Regions from separate parts of the Roseateles sp. FW305-36 genome, predicted to be linked through region 1. Evidence: predicted binding sites of a transcription regulator. Region 1 holds the regulator's gene; the other holds the start of a gene.
The links. Region 1 encodes NrdR, which represses ribonucleotide reductase genes. Its sites were predicted from a motif close to CACNANATNTNGTG; they were not measured.
Positions count from the first base shown of each region.

Region 1 (6,957 bases):
GACCACGACCAGCGTGGCCGCACCGCGCTGCGGACGGGCTTGGGCGATGGCAAACGCGCGCTTCATGGGCACATCCCGCTGATGTCGTCGGTGCGGATCTTTTCCTTGACGTTCAAGGTGCGCGTGACGTTGGGGTCGGACTTGGCGACGGCCTGGATGGTGAAGTCGACCCGCCTGATGGTTTGCGTCGGGCAGTTGCCCAGGGCCTTGCAGGAAGGATCGCAAAGATCGTCGAGGGGGATCTGCTGCGTGACGATGCTGGGCACGAAATTCGTGATCCTGACGACGTCGGGATCGGTGATGGGCTGCCAGTTGGGCCGGCCGTTGACCAGGCCCAGCTGGATATAGAGCGCCTGGTTGCCGGTATCCCAGCGAACGCCGAACTGCTCGTTGTTCGCCAGGACATTGCTCGTGTTCAGGACGCCACCCGTCGCTTTTGCATAGCGGTAGTAGAGGTCGGCATTCGCAGCGCCCAGGGTCAGCTCGGCATAGGGGCTGGAAGCGGCGTCGGCGGCGGGCGTGGCGCCACCATTGCGCGCCGGCTCCCAGACACCACTGGCAGGCAGGCCGCGATAGCCGGCCCTGCGCATTTCCTGCTGCAACAGGTCGGCGGCGATCCGCAAATCCTGCTGCATCTGGACTTCCAGCATCAGCCGGCGGTGTTCGTTGATCTGGCGCGTGGCCACGACGGCCGCGCCGGCCGTGACGATCAGGCCGACGGTGATGCCCACCATCAGTTCAACCAGACCCATGCCCCGCTGGGTGCCGCCCGGACCGCGATGGAAAGTACTCAGCATGGGGTGTACCCGCTCATGTCGCCGTTGGGCGAACAGACCCTGACTCGTCCGATCAAATTGACCTCGACGCGCAGCTTGAAGCCCCTGCTCAGCCCCTCCACATTGACCTGGAAGCCCTCGGTTTCCATTCGGTTTTGTTCGCGCATGAAACGGATGTTGTTGGGCGAACCGGCCCAGGTGGTGGCGCTGGCGTCGAACTTCACATGGTTCCTGGGCAACTGGAACAGGCGCAGCGCCCTCTGGGTGGTGTTCGGGCAGACGTTGTTGGCCGGCAGATAGCAGCGGCAGCGGTTGAGCGGCGCCGTTGTGGCGACCAGGGCGCAACTCAGCTTGTTGGCCGGATCGGGATCGAAGCGGACGAACAGAAGGGAGTTGGTCGAATTCGTTTCGGCCTTGGCGTAGTTCAGGACGCCGGCCACTTCCTCGGCCGCGGCGATGACGCGGCGCTTCTCCAGCAGGTCGGCCATCGAGGGCACGGCCACGGCCAGGATGATGGCGATCACGCCCAGGCTTACCAGGATTTCAATCAAGGTCAGGCCCGCCACGCGGGCCTTGAGCTCATGAAACTGCTTCTTCATGGCTAGCGGGGCCAGCATTCGGTGCTGGTGTCCCTGTCGGCCCCGCTGTTGCCGGGGTCGCCGGTCGCGGAGTACAGGGGCGTGGCACCGGTCAGCGTCACGACCAGGGTCTTGCAGGTCACGTCGCGGGCCTGTTTGCCGGTACTGATGGGCGTCGCCGTCGCGACGTAGCCGATGCCGAAGCCCGGCACGGCGCCGACGCCGCTCAGCGTGACGTCATAGAGCGGAGTGATCTGGCTGATGTTCACACCCAGGGCAGCGACCGTCGACGCATAGGTGGAGTTGTTGCTGCGAAAACGCTCCTGGGCCTGCATGACGGCGGTCAAGGCCGAAATGGCATCCGCGCGCCGGGCGCGCTGCATGTGCGCGGTGTAGGCGGGATAGGCAATCGCGGCGAGGATGCCGGCGATGGCCAGCGCAACCATCAGCTCGATGAGGGTAAAACCGTGGCGTCGCGGGCGTGTGCAGGTGCGCATGAGTCGATTTTGGGCAGCACTTCACGGTGACTCGTTGTTACAAATGCCGTTCATCCGTCGAATTGCGCCGCTAGTCGGCATCCACCACGAATGAGGGAGCATCAGGCGCATTTCGCCATCGCGCTGACCTTGTTGGTGCCCACGTAGCAGCTGCGCACCCGCCCGGTGATGGCCACGACCTGGCGGATGGTCTGGCCGCCGCTGACGCTGAGTTCGATGCTGCCCGTCTGGGTGACCAGGCCCTGGCGATGCTGGAACTCCAGGGTCTCGGCATTGCTGCTCAGCCGCACCGGCTTGCTGGCGGGCAGCCACTCGGCCTTGATGACATGGCTGCTCAGCTTCTTGCAGACCGGCTGGCCGCCGGCGCAATCGCAGTCGTCCTTGCCGCCGATATACATCACATAGCAGGCGTTGGCGCCTTTGCCGCTGACGCGGAAGTAGACCGAGTCGCTCAGGCGGGCCGCCTCGCTGCGCGCCAGGCGCAGGTTGTCGGCCAGGGCCTCGGCGCTGACGCGCAGCTTTTGCTGCTGGCGCAGCGTGCCCATGGCGGGCACGGCCTGGCCGGCGACGGCGGCGCAGATGCCGACGCCGACGCAGAGTTCGACAAGGGTGAACCCACGGCTTTGGCGGCGGGTGTTGGCGATGCGGTTCATGGCGATTCCCTGGGTTCGTTGCGAATGAACGAACTCTAGAAACCACCGACCGTGACGTCTTTCCTCCTTTGGGCGGATCAACGGGGGAGGGGCCGCGGCGGCGTCCCCCCAACATCCCCCGAAAGAGGGATGGGCTCAGCCAGGCGTCAGATCTCGCGGATCAGCTGGCGGAACTCGTCGACGTCCTCGAAGCTGCGGTAGACGGAGGCGAAGCGCACATAGGCGACCTTGTCGATGCGCTTGAGCTCGCGCATGACGAGTTCACCCAGGCGGGTGGACGCGATCTCGCGCGCACCGCTGGCGAGCAGCTTTTCCTCGATGCGATTGATGGCCGCATCGATCTGCTCGACGCTGACCGGCCGCTTGCGCAGGGCCAGTTGCATGGAGGCGCGCAGCTTGGAGGCGTCGAAATCGGCGCGCCGCCCGTCCTTCTTGACGACCGAGGGCAGGGCGATGTCCGGCCGCTCATAGGTCGTGAAGCGCTTGTCGCAGGACAGGCAGCGGCGCCGGCGCCGGACGACGTCGCCCTCGTCCGATTCCCGGGTCTCGGCGACCTGGGTCTCGGTGTGAGAGCAGAACGGGCAGCGCATTGCGGGGAATTAACCGCGGTAGACCGGGAAGGCCGCCGTCAGCTTGGCGACCTTCTCGCGCACGGCAGCCAGGTTGGCCTCGTCATGCGGCTTGTCCAGCACGTCGGCGATCAGGTGGGCGGTCTGGCGGACCTCCTCTTCCTTGAAGCCGCGCGTCGTCATGGCCGGCGTGCCCAGGCGGATGCCGCTGGTGACCATGGGCTTCTGCGGGTCGTTGGGGATGCCGTTCTTGTTGCAGGTCATGTGGGCGGCGCCCAGGATGGCCTCGGCTTCCTTGCCGGTCAGGTTCTTGGGGCGCAGGTCCACCAGCATGACATGGCTCTCGGTGCCGCCGGAGACGATGCGCAGGCCGCGCTCGATCAGCGTGTCGGCCAGCACCTTGGCGTTCTTCACGACCTGCTGCTGGTAGGCCTTGAACTCGGGCGTCAGCGCTTCCTTGAAGGCCACGGCCTTGCCGGCGATGACGTGCATCAGCGGGCCGCCCTGGATGCCGGGAAAGATGGCCGAGTTGATCTTCTTGGCGATCGCCTCGTCGTTCGTCAGGATGATGCCGCCGCGCGGGCCGCGCAGGCTCTTGTGGGTGGTGGACGTGACGACGTCGGCGTGGGGCAGGGGGTTGGGATAGACGCCCGCGGCGATCAGGCCGGCGTAATGGGCCATGTCCACCATGAAGTAGGCGCCGATCTCCTTGGCGATCTTGCCGAAGCGTTCGAAGTCGATGCGCAGGGAATAGGCGGAGGCGCCGGCAATGATGAGCTTGGGCTTCTTCTCGCGGGCCAGGGCTTCCATGGCGTCGTAGTCGATCTCTTCCTTGGCGTTCAGGCCGTAGGAGATGACGTTGAACCACTTGCCGCTCATGTTCAGGGCCATGCCGTGGGTCAGGTGGCCGCCTTCGGCCAGGCTCATGCCCATGATGGTGTCGCCGGGCTGCAGCAGCGCGAAGAAAGCACCCTGGTTGGCCTGCGAGCCGGAGTTGGGCTGCACGTTGGCGTATTCGGCACCGAACAATGCTTTAAGGCGGTCGATGGCGAGCTGCTCGACGACGTCGACGTACTCGCAGCCGCCGTAGTAGCGCTTGCCGGGGTAGCCCTCGGCGTACTTGTTGGTCAGCTGGCTGCCTTGCGCCTGCATGACGGCCGGCGAGGTGTAGTTCTCGCTGGCAATCAGCTCGATATGGTCTTCCTGGCGGCGGTTCTCGTTCTGGACGGCGGTCCAGAGCTCGGGGTCGACCAGGGCGAGGGTGGAGGTGTTGCGGTCAAACATGCTGGTGTTCCGAAGGTCAGGCGGTAAATCCAAGGCGACCACGGCAGGCGTGACGTCCAAGGCTGCCCAGGCGAACGGCTGAAAGCGGTTCGCAAAAACCGCCTCACGCTCCCCGGTGGTGTCCCACCTCGGGTCAGCTCGTGACCCTGATCGCCAGTCGCGTGAACGCCCAGTGTATGCCAGCGGCGCCCACGCTCGAGGGTCTTGCGCGCCGTGAGCATGGGGGTGGCTTTCTCAGCGGAGCAAGGCCACCTGCGCGGAATCGCCACCCGTGGGGGCCGACGCGGCCTCGCGCATCGGCGGACGCACGGTCGTCATGGTCGGCACCGTGCGGCCGGCGGCGACCGCCTTCAGCATTTCATGCTCGGCCAGCACGCGGGCGGCATAGCCGGTGTCTTCGGCCAGGTTGGCCGCGCCGACGTAGTAGCGCAGGCCTTCTTCCAGGCCACCGGCGCGCTGCATGCATTCCTTCAGCACCTGCACGCCGACGCGCAGGTTCGTCACCGGATCGAAGGCCGCCAGCGTGCCGCCGAAGGCTTCGTACTTGTCATCGTGCACCCGCGTCATGACCTGCATCAGGCCTTGGGCGCCCACGGAACTCTGGGCAAAAGGGTTGAAGCGTGACTCGATGGCCATGATGGCCAGGATCAGCGTCGGCTCGACCTTGGCGCGCTGGCCGACGGACCAGGCTTCCTGCACCAGGCGGCTGATGGGCTCGGGTGCCACGCTGTAGCGGCGCGCCAGCCAGTGGGCGACGGCGGCCTGCTGACGGCTCAGTTCGCGGGGATCGGTGGCGGTGGCACGGGCGATGGCATCCGGCTCGGCGGCGGCCATCAGCGTGTTGCCTTCGGCCTCGGCGCGGGCTTCCTGGCGGGCGTTCAGCCAGCCCAGGGTGGCCGTTTCCAGCTTTTCGCGCAGGCCAGCCTGGCTCGTGAACACCAGCAGCACCGACACCACGGCCAGCCCGACGAGGGCCAGCGTGTTGTGGCTGACCACGAGCAGGCCGTTGCCGATGTCCTTCACGAACAGCGACGCCGAATCCCGCGTGAGGCGAGCCAGGCTGAACAGGTCTTGACGTGTCGTCATGCGACTCCTTGTGTCGCAGCCCGCCTCAGGCTGCCTTGTCGGGGCGGTCTGGGCGGAGCGACGGTGATAATTTCCCGGCCTATTGCCTTGGTCTGTGGCATCTCTGTGCCCGGAGGACCCGGCCGGTTGGGTTTCAGTAAAAACCCGAAGCGGCCGAATTTTACGAGTCGAAGATAACCAGTCAAGGCTGTTTGTCTCGTTCAAAACTACTTTTGGTTATGAAATACAGCGACCTGAGGGACTTCATCGCCGGCCTGGAAGGCCTTGGCGAGCTCAAGCGCGTGCGCGAAAACGTCTCGCCGGTGCTGGAGATGACGGCCCTCAGCGACCGCGTGCTGAGGGCCGGCGGACCGGCCCTGCTTTTCGAGGCGCCGACCGGCCATGCCACCCCCGCCTTGACCAATCTTTTCGGGACAACGCGTCGCGTCGCACTCGGCATGGGTGCTGACTCTCTGGCCGATTTGAGGGATGTCGGGCGGGTGCTCGCCAGCCTCAAGGAGCCCGATCCGCCCAAGGGGCTGAAGGACACGGCGAAGCTGCTGCAGATGGCCAAGGCGCTGTGGGACATGAAGCCCGCCGTGCAGCGCCGCGCGCCCTGCCAGGAAGAGGTGTTCGAGGGCTCCGACATCGACCTCGGCCGCCTGCCCATCCAGACCTGCTGGCCGGACGACGCAGCCCCCCTGATCACGTGGGGTCTGGTCATCACCCGGGGGCCGACACGCACCCGCCAGAACCTCGGCATCTACCGCCAGCAGCTGATTTCGCGTCGCCAGGTCATCATGCGCTGGCTGGCGCACCGTGGTGGTGCACTTGATTTCAGAGACTTCTCTCTAACTCATCCCGGCGAACCATTCCCCATCGCCGTGGCCCTGGGCGCGGACCCGGCCACCATCCTCGGTGCCGTTACGCCGGTGCCGGATTCCCTGTCCGAGTATCAGTTCGCCGGCCTGCTGCGCGGCTCGCGCACGGAGCTGGTCAACACCGGCGTCGGCAAGAACCAGCCGCTGCAGGCGCCGGCCTCGGCCGAGATCGTGCTGGAGGGGCACATCCCCACGGCCGCACCCGGCTTCACCGGCGTCAGTGAGCGCGGCGTGCCGCTGAAGGAGAAGGGGGGCTACCTCCACGCGCTGGAAGGGCCATTTGGCGACCACACCGGCTACTACAACGAGCAGGACTGGTTTCCCGTCTTCGAGATCACGCGCCTGACCCAGCGCAAGAACCCGATCTATCACTCGACCTACACCGGCAAGCCGCCCGACGAACCCGCCATCCTCGGCGTGGCCCTCAACGAGGTCTTCGTGCCCATCCTGCAGAAGCAGTTTCCGGAGATCGTCGACTTCTATCTCCCGCCCGAGGGCTGCAGCTACCGCATGGCCGTCGTGTCCATCAAGAAGTCCTACCCGGGCCACGCCAAACGGCTGATGTTCGGCATCTGGAGCTTTTTGCGTCAGTTCATGTACACCAAGTTCATCGTCGTCGTGGACGACGACATCGACACGCGCAACTGGCAGGAA
Region 1 covers NZ_JBYSZK010000010.1:206,702-213,658, forward strand. The annotation lists gene AC3WOE_RS19550 (PilX N-terminal domain-containing pilus assembly protein) at 1-66, opposite strand, end outside; gene AC3WOE_RS19555 (PilW family protein) at 63-752, opposite strand; gene AC3WOE_RS19560 (pilus assembly FimT family protein) at 791-1,342, opposite strand; gene AC3WOE_RS19565 (type IV pilin protein) at 1,378-1,851, opposite strand; gene AC3WOE_RS19570 (GspH/FimT family pseudopilin) at 1,953-2,504, opposite strand; gene nrdR (transcriptional regulator NrdR) at 2,651-3,094, opposite strand; gene glyA (serine hydroxymethyltransferase) at 3,104-4,357, opposite strand; ZMP/ZTP riboswitch at 4,415-4,528, opposite strand; gene AC3WOE_RS19585 (lytic transglycosylase domain-containing protein) at 4,592-5,443, opposite strand; gene ubiD (4-hydroxy-3-polyprenylbenzoate decarboxylase) at 5,662-6,957, shown strand, end outside.

Region 2 (6,957 bases), on a different contig from region 1:
CGCTTGAGGGGGCGCCTCGGCTGACGCCGGGCGCCGCATGGAAATGGACGGAGCAGTTTTGATGATCGATCTTTCGATTGGTCCGGTGTTGTACTGGTGGCCGCGTGAGGCGCTGCTGAATTTCTATGCCGACCTCGCCGACGCGCCGGTGCGCAGCATTGTGCTGGGCGAGCTGGTCTGCTCGCGGCGCAACGAGATCAAGTTCGACGACTGGCTGGCCATCGCCCGCGAGCTGCGCGCCGCCGGCAAGGACGTGCGCCTGGCCACCATGGCCCTGGTCATGAGCGAGGCCGAGCTGCGCACGCTGCGCCGCGTCTGCGAGCAAGACGAGTTCCCCGTCGAGGCCGGTGACGCCGCCGCGCTGCAGGTGTTGTCGCGCGCTCGCCGCCGCCCCTTCACGCTGGGCCCCCATCTCAACATCTACAACGCCGCCGCCCTCGGCGAGCATGCCGCCCTGGGCGCCGACCGCTGGGTGGCGCCCGTCGAGCTGCCGCTGGATGCGGTGGCGCGCATCAACGCCATGCCGTCGGCCCTCGAGACCGAGGTCTGGGGTTTCGGCCGCCTGCCGCTGGCCTTTTCGGCGCGCTGCTTCACGGCCCGCCATCACCGGCTGCAGAAGGACGATTGCCAGTTCCGGTGCCGCGACGATGCCGATGGCCTGCTGCTGACGACGGGGGAGGGCGAGGACTTCCTCGCCCTCAACGGCATCCAGACCCAGAGCGCGGCGCTGCAATGCCTGATAGGCCACGGCGAGGCGCTGCAGGAGGCCGGCGTCAGCCTGCTGCGGCTGTCGCCCTGCGGCCAGCACTTCGGCCGCGTCATCGAGATCTTCGACGAGGTGTTCGCGCGCGGCGGCAATGCCGCATGGGCGATGGAGGAGTTGCGCGAGCTGCGCCTGCCCGGTCGCCTCGTCGACGGCTTTGCGCGCCGCCAGCCTGGCCTGGCGGAGGCAGCATGAGCCTGACCCTGCCCAGCCTGCCGTCGCCCTGGCGCGAGCGCATCGCCCGCCTGCCCAGCCGTCCGCCTTCCACCGCCCTGGCCCTGCTGCTCGACCGCCTGCTGCTGCCGCGCCTGGACGCGTCGCAGTGCCAGGCCCTGCAAGGCCAGACCGTCGAGATCGAGCTGCAGGAGCTCGGCGCCCGGGTGCGCCTGCGGCTGACCGAGCGCGGCTTTTGCGCCGCCGGTGAAGGCGGCACACCCCATCTGCGCCTGCGCGCCCGCGCCGATGCTCTGTGGCGGCTGCTGCGTGGCGAGGACGATGCCGACCGGCTCTTCTTCGACGGCGCCCTCGTCATGGAAGGCGACACCGAGTACGGGCTGATCCTGAAGAACACCCTGGACGCGATAGGTCCGCTGTGGAGCACGCCATGAACCCAACCGCAACCCTGGCCCAGCGCCTCGTCGACGCGCTGCTGGCGCGCGGCGCGCGCGAAATCTTCGGCATCCCCGGCGACTTCGCGCTGCCGCTGTTCCGCGAGATCGAGCGCGACGGCCGCCTGCCCATCCTGACCCTGGCCCACGAGCCCGGCGTCGGCTTCGCGGCCGATGCGACGGCGCGCGTGCGCGGCGGCCTCGGCGTCGCCGCCGTCACCTATGGCGCCGGCGCGCTCAACCTCGTCAACGCGGTGGCCGGTGCCTATGCCGAACGCGTGCCCCTGGTCGTGCTGTCCGGCGCGCCGGCCGCGCACGAGGCCGTCAGCGGCCTGCTGCTGCATCACCAGGTCAAGCAGCTCGATTCGCAATGGCGGCTCTACGAGGAGATCACCGTCGACCGCGCCCGCCTGGACGACCTGGAGCGTGCGCCCCAGGCCATCGCCCGCGTGCTGGACGCGGCCCTGGCCCGCTCGCGGCCGGTCTATCTCGAGATCCCGCGCGATCTGCCGGGCCGGCCCTGCGCCGAGGTGCCCGCGCCGGCGCCGCGACATTGGGACACCGAGCGCGTGGCGGCCTGCGCCGACGAGCTGCTGGCGCGGCTGCGTGCGGCGCGCGACCCGCTGCTCGTCGTCGGCGTCGAGGTCAGGCGCTACGGGCTGGAGGCGCGCGTGGCCGAGCTGGCGCGGCGACTGGGCCTGCCGGTGCTGACCAGCTTCATGGGCCGCGGCCTGCTGGCCGACGCCGACATTCCGCTGGCCGGCACCTATCTGGGCCTGGCCGGCGACCCCGAACTGAGCCGTCGCGTCGAGGGTTCGGACGCGCTGCTGCTGCTCGGCGTCATCGTGTCGGACACCAACTTCGCGGTGTCGGCCCAGCGCATCGACTTCCGCCACGCCCTGGTGGCCTATGACGACGAGGTCCGCGTTGGCCACCACGTCTATGCGGAGCTGCCGTTGGCCGCCCTGGTCGACGCGCTGCTCGAGCGCTGCCCGCTGCCGCGCACCGCCGTCGCGGCGCCGCCCGCACCGCCGTCCTACCCGCAGGGCCTGGTCGAGGACGCCGCTGCGGTCGAGCCCGCCGACATTGCCCGCGCCATCAACGACGTCTTCGCCCGCCACGGTGCGATGCCCATCGCCTGCGACGTCGGCGACTGCCTGTTCACGGCCATGGCGGTGCGTCCGACCGCGCTGCTCGCGCCGGGCTATTACGCCACCATGGGCTATGGCGTGCCGGCCGGCCTGGGCCTGCAGCGTGCCAGCGGCCAGCGGCCGCTGATCCTGGTCGGCGATGGTGCCTTCCAGATGACGGGCTGGGAGGTCGGCCACGCGGCCCGCCTCGGCCTGGATCCAATCGTCCTCGTCTTCAACAACGGCGGCTGGGAGATGCTGCGCAGCTTCATGCCCGAGGGCGGCTTCCACGACCTCGGCGGCTGGGACTTCGCCTCCATGGCCGCCGGCATGGGCGGCGACGGCTACACCGTGCAGACGCGGGCCGAACTGGGAGCGGCATTGCGCCAGGCCCTGGCCACGCGAGGCAGCTTCCAGCTCATCGACATCCGCCTCGCCCCCGGCGCGCGCTCGCCGACGCTGCAGCGCTTCGTGCAGGCGGTGCGGCGCCTGTCCATGCCCGAGGCCGTCGCCACTTCTTGACCTGGTTCAAGGACGAGGCCGACCCTGCTGGCCACACTGCCTGCCACTAGATGTAGCGCTTGTCTGCGCTGCGAACACCATAGGTAGTGGAATGAGTCTCTATCCCCAGCAGGTGATGAAGCGCGATGGCCGCCTGGAGGCCTTTGACGTGGGCAAGATCGCCCGGGCCCTGGCCAGCGCCGGCCGCGCCAGTGGCGAGTTCGGTGAGGACGAGGCGCACTGGCTGACCGAGAACGGCGTGCTGCCGGAGCTGATGGCGCGCACCCTGCCGGGCATCGAACAGATCCAGGACGCCGTCGAGTCCACGCTGTTTGGTGCCGGCTGGCGCCGCACGCTGCGGGCCTATACCGTCTACCGCGAGCAGCACCGCCGCCTGCGCGATGCGCGCCAGACCCTGGTCGACGTGCAGGCCACCATGGACGAGTACCTGCAGCAGCGCGACTGGCGCATCCAGGCCAATGCCAACCAGGGCTGGAGCCTCGGCGGGCTGATCCTCAATGTGTCGGGCAAGGTCGTCGCCAACTATTGGCTGGACCATGTCTATCCCCCCGAGGTCGGCCGCGCCCACCGCGAGGCCGACCTCCACATCCACGACCTCGACATGCTCAGCGGCTATTGCGCCGGCTGGAGCCTGCGCACCCTGCTGCACGAGGGCCTCAACGGCGTGCCGGGCAAGGTCGAGGCGGGGCCGCCCAAGCATCTCTCCAGCGCCGTCGGCCAGATCGTCAATTTCCTGGGCACGTTGCAGAACGAATGGGCCGGTGCCCAGGCCTTCTCAAGCTTCGACACCTATCTGGCACCCTATGTGCGCAAGGACGGGCTGAGCTACGAGCAGGTGCGCCAATGCATCCAGGAGCTGATTTACAACCTCAACGTGCCCTCGCGCTGGGGCACGCAGACGCCCTTCACCAACCTGACCTTCGACTGGACCTGTCCGGCCGACCTCGCCGAGCAGGTGCCCGTCATCGCAGGCGAGGAGCAGCCCTTCTGCTATGGCGAGCTGCAGGTCGAGATGGACCTCATCAACCGCGCCTACATCGACGTGATGACGGCCGGCGATGCCAAGGGTCGCGTCTTCACCTTCCCCATCCCGACCTACAACATCACCAAGGACTTCGACTGGGCCCATCCAAACACCGAGGCCCTGTTCGAGATGACGGCGCGCTACGGCCTGCCTTACTTCCAGAACTTCCTGAACTCCGACCTCGAGCCGCAGATGGTGCGTTCCATGTGTTGCCGCCTGCAGCTGGACCTGCGCGAGCTGCTCAAGCGCGGCAACGGGCTGTTCGGCTCGGCGGAGCAGACCGGCTCGGTGGGCGTCGTCACCGTCAACTGCGCGCGCCTCGGGCATCTGCATGCCGGTGACGAGGCTGCGCTGCTGGCGCGCCTGGACCGCCTGCTCGAACTGGGTCGCGACAGCCTGGAGATGAAGCGCAAGCTGATCCAGCGCCTCATCGACCAGGGCCTCTTCCCCTACACGCGCCGCTATCTGCGCACTCTGCGCAACCATTTCTCGACGCTGGGCGTGAACGGCATCAACGAGATGGTGCGCAACTTCACGCGCGGCCAGCACGACATCACCAGCGCCGAAGGCCACGCGCTGGCGGTGCGCCTGCTCGACCATGTGCGGGCCCGCATGGTGGAGTTCCAGGAGCAGACCGGCCATCTCTACAACCTGGAAGCGACGCCCGCCGAAGGCACGACCTACCGCTTCGCCAAGGAAGACCGCCGCCGCTGGCCCCACATCCTGCAGGCCGGCAGCGAGGCCAACCCCTACTACACCAACAGCTCGCAGCTGCCGGTCGGCTTCACCGACGACCCCTTCGAGGCGCTGGAGCGTCAGGAGGAACTGCAGCGCAAATACACCGGCGGCACGGTGCTGCACCTCTACATGAGCGAGCGCATCAGCTCGGCCGCCGCCTGCCGCGAACTGGTCAAGCGCGCGCTGTCCCATCACCGGCTGCCCTATGTGACGGTGACGCCGACGTTCTCGATCTGCCCCACCCACGGCTATCTGAGTGGCCACCACGAGTTCTGCCCCCAATGCGACGAAGAGCGGCTGGCCGCCAAGCGCCGTCAATCCGAACCCCAACCTGCCTGAAGGAGATCCCCATGAACGCTGTCATCGAACGCCAAGAACAGGACATCACGCTGCGCGAAGAGGAACGCCAGCGCTGCGAGGTCTGGACCCGGGTGATGGGTTATCACCGGCCCGTCGCGTCCTTCAACATCGGCAAGCAGGGAGAGTTCGCCGAGCGTGTTCACTTCGAGGAGGCAAGCGTCGCGTCGTGACCGCCGACGCCCTGGCTGTCGCCGGCCTGCAGCCCTTCAGCAGCGTCGACTTCCCCGGCCGCCTGGCGGCCGTCGTCTTTCTGCAGGGCTGCCCCTGGCGCTGCGGCTATTGCCACAACGCCGAGCTGCAGCCGCGCGGGCAGGGCAGCGGGCCGCGCTGGCCCGAGCTGCGCGACTGGCTGGCGCGTCGCCTGGGTCGGCTCGACGGGGTTGTCTTCAGCGGCGGTGAGCCCACGCTGGACCCGGCCTTGCCGGCCGCGCTGGATGAACTGCGGGCGATGGGCTATGCCCTGGGCCTGCACACCGCCGGCCTGGCCCCGCGCCGCCTGGGCACGCTGCTGCCGCGGCTCGACTGGGTGGGGCTGGACATCAAGGCGGCGCTCAGCGACGAATCCTTGCTCGACCGCATCACCGGCCGGGGCGGCAGCCCGCGCGCGGTGCGCGACTCACTGGCCCTGCTGCAGGCCAGCGGCGTGGACTTCGAGTGCCGCAGCACCGTCCATCCGGATTGGTTCAGCAACGCCGACCTGCTGCGCCTGGTGCGCGAGCTGGCCGGCGTGCCCCGCCATGTGCTGCAGCTGGCACGCCTTCCCGACGCGAGCGGGGTTTTGCGTCCTCCGCTGGCCTGGCCTTCCGCGGCCCTGCTGGCCGAGGCGCGCGCTATCAGACCCGGGCTGCAGCTGCGGGGCTGAGCAGGTCGCGGCAATGCGCCAGCAACGCCTCGGCCTGGGCCGGATCGAAGTCGCCATGCTGGACCTTGCGCACGCCCTGCTCATGCAGGCGCAGCTCGGTGCTCGCCGTCACGCCGACACGGGCCAGGCAGGCCCGCACGCAGGCCAGCGGGCAACCGTCGATGGCGAGGATGGGCCGGCCGCTGACGGCGGCGCGCTGGGCGGTGCGCACCAGCGCCTTGACGCCGCCGCCCACGCCGGCGATGCAGGACATCTCCGCGTCGCCGGCACGGTCCAGGCGCACGGCCAGGTGATTGGCCAGCTGGGCCGCGCTGGAGCAGCCCGAGCAGGCGTAGACCAGGGGCAGCTCCTGCACGGCGTCTCAGCCGATCAGCACCGCTTCACCGTCGGGGTTGAAGGGCAGCAGGCCGCCGAACTCGCCGCTCTCGACGCGCTTGACCAGCAGCTCCAGCATGCGCTTGATCTCGCTGGCGGTCGTGCGGCCGGCCAGGGCGGCGGTGAACATCAGCTGCCAGGCTGGCCCGGCCTGGCGCGCCTCGGCAGCCAGGCTCTGGAAGTCCTTCAGGTCGGCAGGGTCCTTGTCCACGCACATCAGCGGCCGCAGCACGCCGCCTTCACCGGCGGCATGGGCGGCACGCTGCTCCGGCGTCGCGTCGGCGTCGCACTCGGCGGTGGTGAAGACCATCAGCAGATGCTGGGGTTCGCGTTGCCTGCGGGCCATCACCAGCAGATCGTCAAAGTGTTCGATGTTCATGAGCCCCAGTCTGAGCCGCCCGCGCCGCCGTCGGCGCATCCGACGGAGGAGGGCGGTATCGGCCGAAAGGACTAGGTGGCCCGCTGCCGCCTCCTGCCATGGCCGGATGGGCCGTGGCGCGGCGGCCCTCAAGAATCCACCGCATGGAAGACAACGTGCACTGGACGGGCGCCGACGGCGCGCTGCGCGACCGCCG
Region 2 covers NZ_JBYSZK010000021.1:63,392-70,348, reverse strand. The annotation lists gene AC3WOE_RS28000 (U32 family peptidase) at 62-958, shown strand; gene ubiT (ubiquinone anaerobic biosynthesis accessory factor UbiT) at 955-1,371, shown strand; gene ipdC (indolepyruvate/phenylpyruvate decarboxylase) at 1,368-3,023, shown strand; gene AC3WOE_RS27985 (ribonucleoside triphosphate reductase) at 3,139-5,124, shown strand; gene nrdD (anaerobic ribonucleoside-triphosphate reductase) at 5,136-5,315, shown strand; gene AC3WOE_RS27975 (anaerobic ribonucleoside-triphosphate reductase activating protein) at 5,312-6,007, shown strand; gene AC3WOE_RS27970 (putative zinc-binding protein) at 5,979-6,362, opposite strand; gene AC3WOE_RS27965 (ribonucleotide reductase subunit alpha) at 6,369-6,761, opposite strand; gene moaA (GTP 3',8-cyclase MoaA) at 6,905-6,957, shown strand, end outside.
Region 2: the regulator NrdR is predicted to act here: its motif matches at 3,099-3,112, upstream of AC3WOE_RS27985 (ribonucleoside triphosphate reductase).